Regions from separate parts of the Arthrobacter sp. NPDC057388 genome, predicted to be linked through region 2. Evidence: riboswitches for the same ligand, from Rfam matches in the RefSeq annotation. Region 2 holds a riboswitch; each other region holds the start of a gene.
The links. A riboswitch is a leader RNA that binds a small molecule or an ion and turns the genes downstream of it on or off. The one in region 2 is predicted to bind cyclic di-AMP.
Positions count from the first base shown of each region.

Region 1: linked by a shared signal. The riboswitch ahead of ACFUTU_RS06740 (M23 family metallopeptidase) and the one ahead of ACFUTU_RS08100 (hypothetical protein) in region 2 are both predicted to bind cyclic di-AMP.
Region 3: linked by a shared signal. The riboswitch ahead of ACFUTU_RS00790 (NlpC/P60 family protein) and the one ahead of ACFUTU_RS08100 (hypothetical protein) in region 2 are both predicted to bind cyclic di-AMP.

Region 1 covers NZ_JBHVBL010000009.1:95,359-99,610, reverse strand. The annotation lists gene serC (phosphoserine transaminase) at 1-606, opposite strand, end outside; gene ACFUTU_RS06745 (metal-dependent transcriptional regulator) at 953-1,648, shown strand; cyclic di-AMP (ydaO/yuaA leader) riboswitch at 1,823-2,065, shown strand; gene ACFUTU_RS06740 (M23 family metallopeptidase) at 2,077-2,898, shown strand; cyclic di-AMP (ydaO/yuaA leader) riboswitch at 3,011-3,204, shown strand; gene ACFUTU_RS06735 (C40 family peptidase) at 3,257-3,970, shown strand; gene ACFUTU_RS06730 (NlpC/P60 family protein) at 4,073-4,252, shown strand, end outside.
Region 2 covers NZ_JBHVBL010000012.1:14,979-19,230, reverse strand. The annotation lists gene ACFUTU_RS08105 (glycosyltransferase) at 1-1,429, opposite strand, end outside; gene ACFUTU_RS08100 (hypothetical protein) at 1,681-2,589, opposite strand; cyclic di-AMP (ydaO/yuaA leader) riboswitch at 2,595-2,748, opposite strand; gene ACFUTU_RS08095 (ATP-binding protein) at 2,853-4,252, opposite strand, start outside.
Region 3 covers NZ_JBHVBL010000001.1:177,545-181,796, reverse strand. The annotation lists gene ACFUTU_RS00800 (bile acid:sodium symporter family protein) at 1-156, opposite strand, end outside; gene ACFUTU_RS00795 (GGDEF domain-containing protein) at 309-1,448, shown strand; gene ACFUTU_RS00790 (NlpC/P60 family protein) at 1,713-2,525, opposite strand; cyclic di-AMP (ydaO/yuaA leader) riboswitch at 2,529-2,694, opposite strand; gene ACFUTU_RS00785 (SulP family inorganic anion transporter) at 2,875-4,252, opposite strand, start outside.

The DNA.
Region 1 (4,252 bases), on a different contig from region 2:
CGAGGCGAAATTCTTCTGCGGCGCGAAGTAGTAGACGTCCGTCTGGGCCACATCGACGTCCAGTCCGCCGGCAGCGGAAGTGGCGTCCACCAGCACCAGCGCGCCCTCATCGGCGCCGTTCACCCGCTGGACGGGAGCGGCAACGCCCGTGGAGGTCTCGTTCTGGGGCCACGCGTACACGTCAACGCCCGCCTCGGCCCTGGGTGCGGGGCAGGTGCCGGGCTCGGACTTGATGATGGTCGATTCCGCGAGGAAGGGTGCCTTGTTCGTGGCCGCGGCAAACTTGGAGCCGAACTCGCCGAAGGACAGGTGCTGCGCCTTCTCTTCCACCAGGCCGAAGCTGGCGACGTCCCAGAATGCGGTGGAGCCGCCGACGCCGAGGACCACCTCGTAACCTTCGGGGGCGCGGAAGAAGGTGCTGAGGCCTTCGCGGACGGAGCCCACGAGGTTCTTGACCGGAGCCTGGCGGTGGGAGGTGCCAAGGAGCGTGGTGGCGGCGGCGGAGAGTGCCTCGATCTGCTCCGGCCTGACCTTGGAGGGACCGGCGCCGAACCGTCCGTCCTTGGGCAGGAGATTTGCGGGGATAGTGATGCTGGTGTCGCTCACAGGGGCTCCAATTTTCGGCATGGAAGTATGGTTCGGCTGGGTCGGGGTGGTGGCCGGCAGGCAACCGTGACCGCCACGAAGACCCTCCTTATTCTGCCCGAAGCGCGGATACCCCGGGAACACGGGCCCGTCATAGTCCGGTCACTGAGACAAAGGCCGCCCCCTGCTTCATGAATTATTCGGACTAATTCAAAATAGGCTAAGCTGGCAGTGGACGCACGGGCAGAGAGCCGGTGCTGCGCCGCCGTCGGATATGCGACCGCCGCTGCAGCCTGCCGGCCCCCGGTGCGTGGGCCCGCGGTACGGTGGGACAGACACACATACTGTGCTCGAGGAGCTGAGCTGAATGACGGATCTGATCGACACCACGGAGATGTACCTTCGCACCATCCTGGAGCTGGAGGAAGAGAACATCGTGGCGCTTCGGGCACGCATCGCCGAACGTCTCCGCCACTCGGGTCCCACCGTTTCGCAGACCATCGGCAGGATGGAACGCGACGGCCTCGTTGTGGTCTCCGGTGACCGCCACCTCGAACTGACCGAAGTGGGCCGCAAGCGCGCCACCGAGGTGATGCGCAAGCACCGCCTCGCCGAGCGCCTCCTGGCCGATGTGATCGGCCTCGACTGGGCCTACGTCCACGATGAGGCGTGCCGCTGGGAGCACGTCATGAGTGAACGGGTGGAGCGCCGGATCTACGAAATGCTGGACCACCCCACCGAATCGCCCTACGGCAACCCGATCCCGGGACTCGCGGCACTCGGCGGACAGCCGGCCCGCCCGTTCGCGGACGGCGTGGTGAACCTGCTCGACGCCATGACCGGCTACGGCCCGGAATCGAAGGTCAGGGTGAGCCGACTGGCGGAACCCATCCAGGTGGAGCCGGAGCTCCTCCTCCAGCTGGATGAGGGCGGAATCCGGCCCGGCGCCGCCGTCTCGCTGGAGCGCGTGGGGGAGTACATTTCGGTGCGCGTGCCCGGCTTTGAGGGCGCCCTTGAGCTGCCGCCGGAAGTGGCCGCGCACGTCTTCGTCCGCGTGGACTAGGTCCCGGCGGGACCCTCCGCGGGCAGCCGTGGGGCCCTTCGTCAATGACCGAGGCTTCTGTCTGACATCTGCAGGCAGGATGACCCACCACTTTTGCACAGCGAATATAACGGAATTATTACTGCGCTCTTTAATCGCCTATAGTTAAACGGCAACGCCGATACAAAAGCGTTACCTGATCTGGAGCCGAACCCTGCCAGCAGATCAGCAGCACGAGTCACCCACTGGCAGGGGCGGGGGAACCACAACCGGCTGTTTCACAGCCTTGGGGTGAAGTCCGCAGCAGCAAGTCCTCTCCGCAGAAGGAATCCTCCCGGGATACCCCTGTGCCGGATTGGCTTGTCATGGCGGACCGGGTCTACGCACTCTCTGACCCGAATCCGACAGCTAACTTCGCAGGCTATCCAGAGAGGAAGCAGTACTTGTCCATGCAGAATGCCCGGGGCCGCCGCCGCGCGACCGGTCCCGCTCCGGAGCCGCGCCCTGCGGAGGCCATTTCCGCGGACCGTCCCCGGGACGCCCAGCGTGAAGCGCGCCGCCGCCGGGGTCCGTTCCGGCAGGTTACGGATTTCGCTTCAGCCAGCGGCGTTGGGCAGAAAGCTGGCGTAGCCCTCGCTGCCACCGGCCTGCTGCTGACTGTTACCGTCCCCGCCACCAGCCCGGTGCTGGCTGCGGGCGAGCAGCAGGAAACGGCATCGGCTTCGGCCGCCTCACCGGCCCAGCCCAAGGTGTCCGCAGAAGCAGCAGCAAAGATCGACTTCAGCCGCACATCGGTCTCCACCACCGGGGACCCGGACGGGAAGCTCAAGCAGCTCCTCAGTGCCCAGTCAGCCGGCAGCATCAGCCGCTCGGCTTCGGTGGGTTCCCTCGGCGCGCCGCTGACCACGATGGTCAAGTCCTCGCCGTTCGGCTACCGCGTCAGCCCGATCACAGGCGGCGCCGGCGAATTCCACCGCGGCCAGGACTTCGCCGCCCAGTGCGGCACGGAGGTACTGGCAGCGGCCAGCGGCAAGGTGACCTTCGCCGGGTGGCACCCGTACGGGGGAGGCAACCGCGTGGTCATCGACCACGGCAACGGCCTGGAAACCACGTACAACCACCTGTCGTCCTCCAGCGTCCAGGTCGGCCAGAAGGTCACCCGGGGCGAAGTTGTGGCCCTCAGCGGGACCACCGGCGCCTCCACCGGCTGCCACCTCCACTTCGAGGTGATGGTCAACGGCGACGTCGTTGATCCCACCGGCTGGCTCTGAGCCAATCCGAGTGAGCACTCTCATTCCCGTGACACGCCGTGACCTGAATGTGACTTTCGCTCCGAACTGCTGTACCGTCTAAACCGCGTCAACTTCGCCGAAGTTGACGCTCTTGAGTGGATTGCCTAACTCTGCCACCGCTCAAGGTCCGTTCGCATTACATCGTCTGGCAGGGGCGGGGGAACCAATTTTGGTCTTCGCAAGAAGGCCTTGGGGTTAAGTCGCAAAGCTTCCCAGGAAGCAGCGCGGCCGGGTGACTCCCATCCGAATCCGACAGCTCACCTCGTAGGCATTGGGAGAGGCTACCTTCGTGTCTTCACGCCACAATGCCGCGCGCCATCGCGCGCAGACGGTTCGTATGAACCCGTTGGACTCCGTGTCCAAGGCGGTTAGCGCCAATGCCGGCACAGTAGGTCGCCAGGCAGCTGTCATCGCAGCTGCTTCAGGACTCATCCTGAGTGTTGGCCTGCCGGCCAACGCAGCCGATGCCAACATTGGTGTTTCCGCCTCCTCGGAGACCGGATCCCAGGCCGCACAGCTTGCTGTGACCGCCGCGCCCACCGCTACTGTCTCCTTCGAGCGTCCTGAAGTCACCACCGTGGCTGCCCCGGTCGCCGAAACCATCGCTCCGCAGTCGAGCGATGAGGGCCAGGCAGCCGAGGCAGGCCAGGCCAGCGACGACGAGAGCACCGGTGGGGCCATGGCCGTCACCGCAAAGTCCGCCGATGGTGCGGCCTCCGCCGCAGCGTCCGGACTGGCTGCAATCGCGTACACCGGCATCGGCAGCCCCTATGTCTGGGGCGGTACCACCCCCAGCGGCTGGGACTGCTCCGGCTTCACTCAGTGGGTTTACGCACAGGCAGGCATCAGCATTCCCCGCGTCAACGCGTGGAACGCCATGAAGCCCACCTCCACGCCTGCTCCCGGTGACCTGGTCATGCAGAACGGCGGCGCCCACGTGGGAATCTACGTCGGCAACGGCATGATGATCAGCGCATTGAACCCCTCGCAGGGCACTCTCCTGCACGCGGTGTCCGCAACGGGCACGTCCGCTTTTTACACCCTTCGCTAAAAATCCGATTCGAGACGGGCCGGCTTACCCCCAAGATGCTGGCGCGTCGATAACCCACGGCCTGCTACCGCGGACCGTGGAACACGAAAGAGAGAAACTTTAATGACTACACGTGCGACCATTGCACGGCACCGCGCCGAGGTCACCAAGACCAACTCGCTGGCTGTCATTGCCAAGGCCGTCGGCGACAACGCCGGTGGTGTGGGCCGCCAGGCCGCAGTTATCGCTGCTGCTTCCGGTCTGGTCCTGACCAGCGGCATCGCCGCCAACGCCGCTGAGACC
Region 2 (4,252 bases):
GAGCGTTGGCGGCGGAGGCGGCAGGATCTGGGGGAGCGTTGGCGGGGGAGGCGGGATCTAAGGGTGCGTTGGCGGGGGCTGGCCGCCGCCGGAAGACCCACAGCCGGAACAGCAGGAACTTCACGGCCGTGGCCGCAAGGTTCGCGGCGGTGACGGTTGCCAGCTCAAGCCAGCGGTCCGGCGTCGTGCCTCCCGGCAGTGCGCCGCTGTGGACGAGCGCCAGTGCGCCGGAGGTGAGGGCAAGCCCGATCCCGAAAACCAGCAGACCTTCAAAGTGGTGGCGGGCAACGTCGCTGTTGCCGGCGATGCCGAACGTGAAGCGCCGGTTGGCGGCCGTGTTGGCCACCGCGGTGGTGAGCAGCGCCAGCAGGTTGGCGAGCTGGGAGTCCATCAGGTTGCGGCAGAGGTAGAAGAGGACCAGGTAGGCGAGGGTGGAGGCGACGCCGATGGCGCCGAACCGGACCAGTTGGCCGAACAGGCTGCCGCCCGGGCTCTGTTCCTGGCTGCGGGAGGCTGCCGGGAGCGGGCCGCGGGCCAGGGCTGCGCGGAGTTCGGCGACGGGGATGCGGCCGGTCACCATGTCCTTGCTGAGCCGGGCCATGCCGCGGACGTCGGCGAGGGCCGTCTGGACGATGTCCACGCTGGAGTTGGGGTCGTCGGTCCAGTCCACCGGAACTTCGTGTACCCGCAGGCCGCACCGTTCGGCCAGGACCAGGAGTTCCGTGTCGAAGAACCAGGCGGTGTCCACGGTGTGCGGGAGAATCTGCTGGGCGATGTCGGCGCGGATGGCCTTGAAACCGCACTGTGCATCACTGAAGTGGGTGCCCATCAGCGACTGCAGCAGGAAGTTGTAGCTGCGGGAGATGAATTCGCGTTTGGGTCCGCGCACCACCCGGGAGTTGCGGGTCAGCCGGGTGCCGATGGCGAGGTCCGAGTGGCCGGAGATCAGCGGTGCCAGCAGCGGACCCAGCGCCGCCAGGTCCGTGGAGAGGTCCACGTCCATGTAGGCGAGGACCGGCGACGGCGAGGCCAGCCAGACTTTCCGCAGGGCGTTGCCGCGGCCCTTCTCCTCCAGGTGAACCACGGTGACCTCACGGAGTTCCCGGGCCACGCGTTCGGCAGCCTTGAGCGTTCCGTCGGTGCTCGCGTTGTCCGCAACGGTGATGCGGAACGGGTGCGGGAACGTGCCGTGGAGGTACGCATGGAGGCGGCGCAGGCACTCCTCCAGGTCGCGCTCTTCGTTGTAGACCGGGATGGTCACGTCCAGGACCGGAACCGCAGCGGAGGTGTCAATGGGCGACCGCCGCGTGCGCCCGATGAGGCTGTGCGCCTGGGTTTGCCCCGCCGCGCCGGCCCCGTGGAGCGCATGCGTCCGGGTGTGCAGCGGTGGGTGAGGCGGGGTTCCGGAGGCCCGGTCAGTGATGGTCATGCATCAACAGTGGCGGCCGCTGTTATGAGGGTTTTAGGCCAAAGCTGTGCAGGGGCTGTGGAAGTGCTTCTTGGACGGGTTTCCTGACGGAAGGCGGCAGCATTTCTGCACCTCTTTGCCGGCCGCGTGAGGGCGCGGGCAGCAGAAAGGGCCCCGGATCCTCGCGGATCCGGGGCCCTCGGCACTCTAACCGGGCACCCTAAAGCGGTGCAGAAACGTTGGACGCCAGCCGATTCGGCCGCGGCACCCGGTCAGTACCAGTTGTGGGAGAGGTGCCAGTTCAGCGCACCGCACGGGGAGCCGTAGCGCTCCTTGATGTAGCCCAGGCCCCAGTCGATCTGGGTCCGGTAGTTGGTGCGGTAGTCCGCGCCGGCGCTCGCCATCTTCTCGGCGGGCAGCGACTGCACGATGCCGTAGGCGCCGCTGCTGGCATTGGTGGCCGTGGTGCGCCACTCCGATTCCTTGGTCCAGAGCCGCTTCAGGCACTGCATCTGGTCTGCGGACCAGCCGAAGGAACCGAGCTTGCTGGCCGCGTAGGCCTGCGCGCCGGCAGGATCGTTCACGGCAACCGGGGCGGCCTTCGCCTTGGCAGCGGCGGCAGCCTTGGCAGCAGCGGCTTTGGCAGCGGCAGCCTTCGCCGCAGCAGCCTGTGCGGCTGCGGCCTTGGCCACCGCGGCGGCGTTGGCGTCGGCCGTGGCCTTAGCAGCGGCGGCTTTTGCCGCGGCCTTGGCGGCGGCGGCCTTAGCGGCAGCGGCCTTCTTGGCGGCGGCAGCCTTGGCCGCAGCCTCCTTGGCGGTTGCCGTGCTGACGGACTGCGGGGCGACGGACGCTGCGGACGGGGCCGGCAGGGCGGAGATCAGCGTCTTGTCGAAGCTCAGCGTCTGCCCCGCGTCAGCGGTGGCCGCCGACGATTGGGCGGCCGAAGGCGCGGCCTGGTCGGCCGCCTGGCCTGCGGCGCCGACCCCCACGAGCACCGCCGCGGCGGTGGTCAGGACAGCCGCGCGGCGGCCAAAGGACGGCAGGCCTGCAGCGAAACGGCCGAAGGCAGTAGTGGGGCGGGCCGGTTCGGCGCGGTGCCGGGAATTACCGGGGCGGGAAGTCGTGCGGCCAGACTTGTTCGAGGCGCGTTCAGGGCGCGCCTGAGTCTTAAATTCAGACATGGTGGATTGCCTCTCAACACCTGCGGAGTTAGCTGTCGGGTTCGGATGAGGTCATCCGGCCGCACGGAATAATCACGTGTCGGCTTCACCCCAAGGGCTGATGCGGAAAGCCCGGGACTCTGGTTCCCCCGCCTCTGCCTGAACTAGCGGAATCCGGGAAGCGGCAGAGCTGGGCGTCAATCCGGACATGCGGCTCCCGTGGCGGCCGCACCCTATCGACGGTACAGGAGGCTTTTGATTAAGTCACATTTAGGTAACGGACATCACGGCGACGGCGCGGCGCCTTGCATGGGCAGCCGGACGGCGAATTCCGTGCGGCCGGGCCGCGACGTGACCTCCACGGTCCCGCCGTGCGCCTCGATGATTGACTGCACGATGGACAGTCCCAGGCCGCTGGTTCCCTCGGCCGCAGCCACGCTCGCGTCCGCCGGCGAAATCCCCGGTATTGCCTGCGATGCGGGGGCGCCAAGGGCGGCCGGAGCGCCTTCGCCGCCCCCGGCAGAACCCTGTGCCGCGGCGGCTGCCCGGGCCATGGCCGGCTGCGCCGGCGTTGCCCGTGACGCGTCTGCGCGGGCAAAGCGCGCGAAGACCTTGTCCACGAATTCGGGCGGGATGCCGGCGCCGTCGTCCGTGACCGTTATCACAGCGCTGCCGTCCGCCGAACGCATGACGCCGGTGGTCACCGTGGTGCCGGGCGGGGTGTGCTTGCGTGCGTTCGAGAGCAGGTTGACCAGCACCTGGTGCAGCTGTGACGCATCACCCCGGACTGACACGGGTTCCTCGGGAAGGTCCAGGTGCCAGGCCCGGTCCGGTGCCATGACTTTCTCGTCGCTGACGGTCTCGATCACAAGCTGCGTGAGGTCCACGTCGCTGAGCTTGAGCGGCTGGCCCTCGTCGAGCCGGGCGAGCAGCAGAAGGTCCTCCACCAGCGCGGTCATGCGTTCCGACTGGCTCTGCACGCGGGCAAGCGAGCGCTGGCCGTCCGGGGTGAACTTTTCGGTCATCCGCATCAGCTCCGTGTAGCCGCGGATGGCCGTGAGCGGCGTGCGGAGCTCGTGGGAGGCATCGGCGACGAACTGCCGCACCTTCATCTCGCTTTCCTGCCGCGCTTCCAGCGCATTGGAAACGTTATCCAGCATCTGGTTCAGGGCGTACCCCACGCTGCCCACTTCGGTCCCGGGATGGGCGTTCGACGGCGGGACACGGACGGCGAGTGCCACCTCGCCGGCGTCCAGCGGCAGGCGGGACACCTGGGTGGCCACCTCGGAGAGCTGCTCCAGCGGCTTCATGGTGCGGCGGATAAGCACCGTCCCGGCCAGGCCGATCAGCACCAGGCCGCCCAGGGACACGATGGTGATGGTCCAGACCAGCGACGTCAGCGTCTTCTGCTTGTCTGTCAGCGGGAGACCGGTCACGATTACGTCGCCGTAGGGTGTCTGGGTGGCCACCAGCCGGTAGGCCCCGACGGACAGGGCACGGTCTACGGGGACATCGTCCTGGCGGAGCTCCAGAAGGGTCTGGTTGTCGGCGGCCGAAAGTGTCCGGCGGCTGGCGTCGGAGGCGAGGAATCCTGCGCTGACCTGCCCGGACTGGATCCTGGCCACCAGGGTGCCCACCCGCTGGCCCTTGGCATCGAGGGGATCCGGCCTGTTGCCGGGGGCGC
Region 3 (4,252 bases), on a different contig from region 2:
GAACCCGGCAACTCCTGCCGCCAGCACCAGCAGGGGGAAGACAGTGACCGCGACGCGCGCAATCCTGGCCTCTGCGGCAAGGGCGGGGTTCAGGGGTGCGGCGTCGGCCGCTGTGGCAGGGGGAGTCGGTGCGGAATTTTTTGTTGCCTCAAGCATTCAATAATGCTGGCACTGCCGGGCCGAAACGCCCGAATTCGTGACTGATGTCAGACAAATTGTTTCGTCTCTGGAAACTGCCGGGAGCACTGCGGAGGCTGGCCCCGGGGTGCGATACTGGAGTGCATCGGACGGGGATTCTAGGGGGCCGAATGATCCTGGACACGGCGACACTTCGGATCGCCTTTGCAGCGATGGCCTTCATTCTGGCCCTGCTTTTCTACTTTTCCACCTATCGCAGCACGCGCTCACCCTACAGCGCCTGGTGGTGCGCGGCCCTTCTCCTGTTCCTTCTCGGTGCGGCGTTCTTCCTGATGAACGGCACCCCGCAACAGGTCTGGGCAAACCCCCTGGGCAATGTCCTGCTGATATCCGGTGCGGGCTGCGTTTGGGCCGGCGCGCGCTCCCTTCGCAACCTCAAACCCAGCCCGTGGCTGTCGGTGGCGCTGCCGGTCCTGGCCGGCGTGGCCGCCGCCGTCGACAACCCCGCCACGAACGCCTGGGCAGGGGGAGAAGTGTTCCTGGGGTCCATGGCAGTGCTCATCGGCCTGGCCTCGCATGAACTGTGGCGGCTGGAGCCGGGCTATTCGCGGGTCAGGATCCCCATGGCCATCGCGGCAGGCGGCGTGGCGGCCTTCTACTTCTGCCGGCTGCTGGTTTTCCTGATCAACGGGCAGGACGGTGCCGTCTTTGTTACGTTCTTCGGATCCGCGGTGACCACCATGGTCACCATGGTGCTGCTGGTGGTGGTTTCCTTCAGCATGGCGGGGCTGAGCACTGAGCAGCAGACGAGGGCGCTGCGGACTGTCGCAACGCTGGACGGGCTGACCGGCCTCCTTAACCGCGGCGCCTTCCTGGAAGCAGCCGCCGAGGAGCTGGCCCGCAGCAAGGCCGCCAACAGCGGGGGTTCGCTGATCCTGGCTGATCTGGACCACTTCAAGGCGGTCAACGATACCTTCGGCCACGCGGCAGGCGATCTGGCGCTGCGGGCGTTTGCCGGGGCATGCAGCGCTTCGGTCCGGTCCACGGACCTTGCCGGGCGTTACGGCGGCGAGGAGTTCATCCTTTTGCTGCCCGGCGCCGGCCCCAAGAGCGCGGAGATCATAGCCGGTGAGATCAGCAGGAGGATGGCGGGCCAGCACATCCCGGAGCTGCTGCGGATGCCGACCGTCAGCTACGGCATTTCCGTCTACAACGCCGAAACCGCCGACCTTGACGAGGTGATCGCGGCCGCCGACGTGGCCCTCTACGAGGCCAAGTCGCAGGGGCGGAACCGCACCGTGCGGGGCTGAGCCATGCATGGGTGAGCTGTGCCGTGCGTGGTCGAGCGGCGCAGCAGCGTTCTGCACAGGCAGGCACCGGATCCGGAATGCATGGGGGACAATCCGGACCCGGCGATCCTGACTCGCAGCCGGAGACTGCGGTCTTTCATCAGGCATAGCCAGTGTGTTCCGGCATCCTTGGAGAAAGGTGGGAGCACCTTGGGGGATAGCCGTGTTCCGCCGCCCCCAAGGCAGCGGAACACGGCGGGATTCAGTTTTGGCTGTCAGCCCGTATCAGGCCGCGCGCACGAACGTGACGGGGCCGGTGGCCGTGAGCCAGGACAGCGGGTGGGCCATGGTGGCGTTGATGCCGTTCATGCCGCCGCTGATGACCTTGCCGTTGCCGGCGTAAATGGCCACGTGGCCGGACTGGACCACCATGTCGCCGGGCTGGGGAGTGGAAACAACCTTGCCGTGGTTCAGGAACTGCATCGGGGCGAGGTCGCCCACCCGGATTCCGGCGGCGCCGAGGGCCTTCTCCACCATGGCGGTGCAGTCCTGCGTGATGCCGATCTGGGCGTAGGCCGAGGCCAGCATGGCGGCGTTGACGCCTGCCGCCGCCTTGACCGGGGCCTTCGCGGGTGCCGCCGCCGGAGCCTTCGGCGCCGCAGCAGCGGCCTTGACGGTCACCTTCGGTGCGGCGGCCGGTGCGGCTGCGGCCTTGGGAGCGGCGGCAACGACGGGCGTCACCTTCTTCACCACGGGCGTTACGGCGGCGGGCTTCGCCGCGGGCTTGGCGGCGGCGGGTGCGGCCACCGGTGCCGGTGCCGACTTGACCGCGGTGCGATCAAACTCGATCTGAACGCCGGACGCAGCGTTCAGGGGAGCCTGGACCTGGCGGGCGGCCTGCGGGGCGGCGGCCGGAGCCGGCTGGGCCGGGGCGGCGCCGCCGGCATTGGCGGCCACGGTGCCCGTGAAAGCCAGGCCGGAAGCGGCGAGGATCACGGCTGCCTGGCGGCTGATGCCGGCGTTTGCGGAGGCGATGCGGGTGAACGGATTGGAGCGGGCGGCCGCAGCACGGCGGCCAGAAATAAAGCGGAACGACATGAAGAAGCCTCTCCCGATGCCTGCGAGGTGAGCTGTCGGATTCGGATGGGAGGCACCCGGCCGCGGTCCTGAGCATGGTCAGGAACTGCGCGGCTTCACCCCAAGGCCTGCTGAGTGCGGGCCAAAAAGTGGTTTCCCCGTCTCTGCCGGACATGGGTGTTCGGTTGACTCCTCGGGCTGCGGCAGAGTTAGGCAATCAGCGCGGGAGTGCCCCTTCGGTGAAGAAGGCACGTTTTCCACCGTACGGGAGGCTTTCCGTAATGTCACATTAAGGTAACGGCAGCGTGTCATTCATTTGGAGCTGACCCGCGTCAGGTAAGGGTTGAGCGGTCAAGTAACGTGATTAACCTCACGCTCCGGCATTCAGTTTTCCGGCGAGCCGTTCCCGCATTTGGATGCTGGCTGAGTTAAGGCCAATCAGTTCCACCTCGCGGCCGTGCCTGCGGTATTTCTCCGTGACCGCGTCCAGGACGGCGATGGTGGAGGCGTCCCACAGGTGCGAGGCATGCAGGTCGATCACCACGCCGCCGATGTCCGGCTCGGCGTCGCGGGCGTAGTCGAACTGGGTGTAGAGGTCGTTCGAGGAGGCGAAGAACAGCTCACCGTCCACGGTGTAGGTGGCGACTGTCCGGCCGTTGAGCTCCACTTCCGTCCGCTCCACGGTGGCGAAATGCGCAACCCGGCGGGCGAACATTGCCATCGCTGCCAGAACGCCAACACCGACGCCGATCGCCAGGTTGTGCGTGACCACCACGGTGCCCACGGTGATGAGCATGACGGCGGTCTCCGACTTGGGCATCCGCTTCAGTGTTGCGGGTGCAACCGAGTGCCAGTCGAAGGTGATGGCCGAGACGAAGATCATCACCGCAACGAGGGCTGCCATGGGGATGAGTCCGACGATGTCACCGAGTGTCACCACCAGCACCAGCAGGAAGACGCCGGCGAGGAACGTCGACACCCTGCTGCGGGCACCGGAGCCCTTGACGTTGATCATCGTCTGCCCGATCACGGCGCAGCCGCCCATGCCGCCCAGGAACCCGGTGACGATATTGGCCACGCCCTGGCCCCAGGATTCGCGGGTCTTGTTGGAGCGGGTATCGGTGATGTCGTCCACGAGCTTGGACGTCATGAGGGATTCCAGCAGCCCCACGAGCGCCATGGACAGCGAGAACGGGGCGATGGTCTGGAAGGTTTCCCAGGTCAGCGGCACGTTGGGGATGAACAGTGTGGGCAGGCTTTCCGGCAGCTGGCCCTTGTCCTGGACGGCGGGGACGTCGATCCCGGCCGCCACGGCGAGGACTGTCAGGAGGACGATGGCCACCAATGGTGACGGCACCGCCGTCGTGATCCTGCGGAAGCCGACGACGATCAGCAGTCCCGCGCCGACCAGCGGATACACGGGCCAGGGAACCCCGATCAGCTCCGGCAGCTGGGCCATGAATACGAGGATGGCCAGTGCGTTCACGAACCCGACCATCACCGAGCGCGGGATGAAGCGCATGAGCCGGGTGACGCCCAGGACGGCCAGCAGGATCTGGAACACCCCGGCGAGGATCACCGCGGCGATCAGGTGGTCCAGTCCGTGGCTGCGCATCAGAGGCGCGATCACCAGGGCGACGGCGCCTGTTGCGGCCGAGATCATGGCGGGCCGGCCGCCGACGAACGAGATGGTGACCGCCATGGTGAAGGAGGCGAACAGCCCGATCCGGGGGTCCACCCCGGCGATG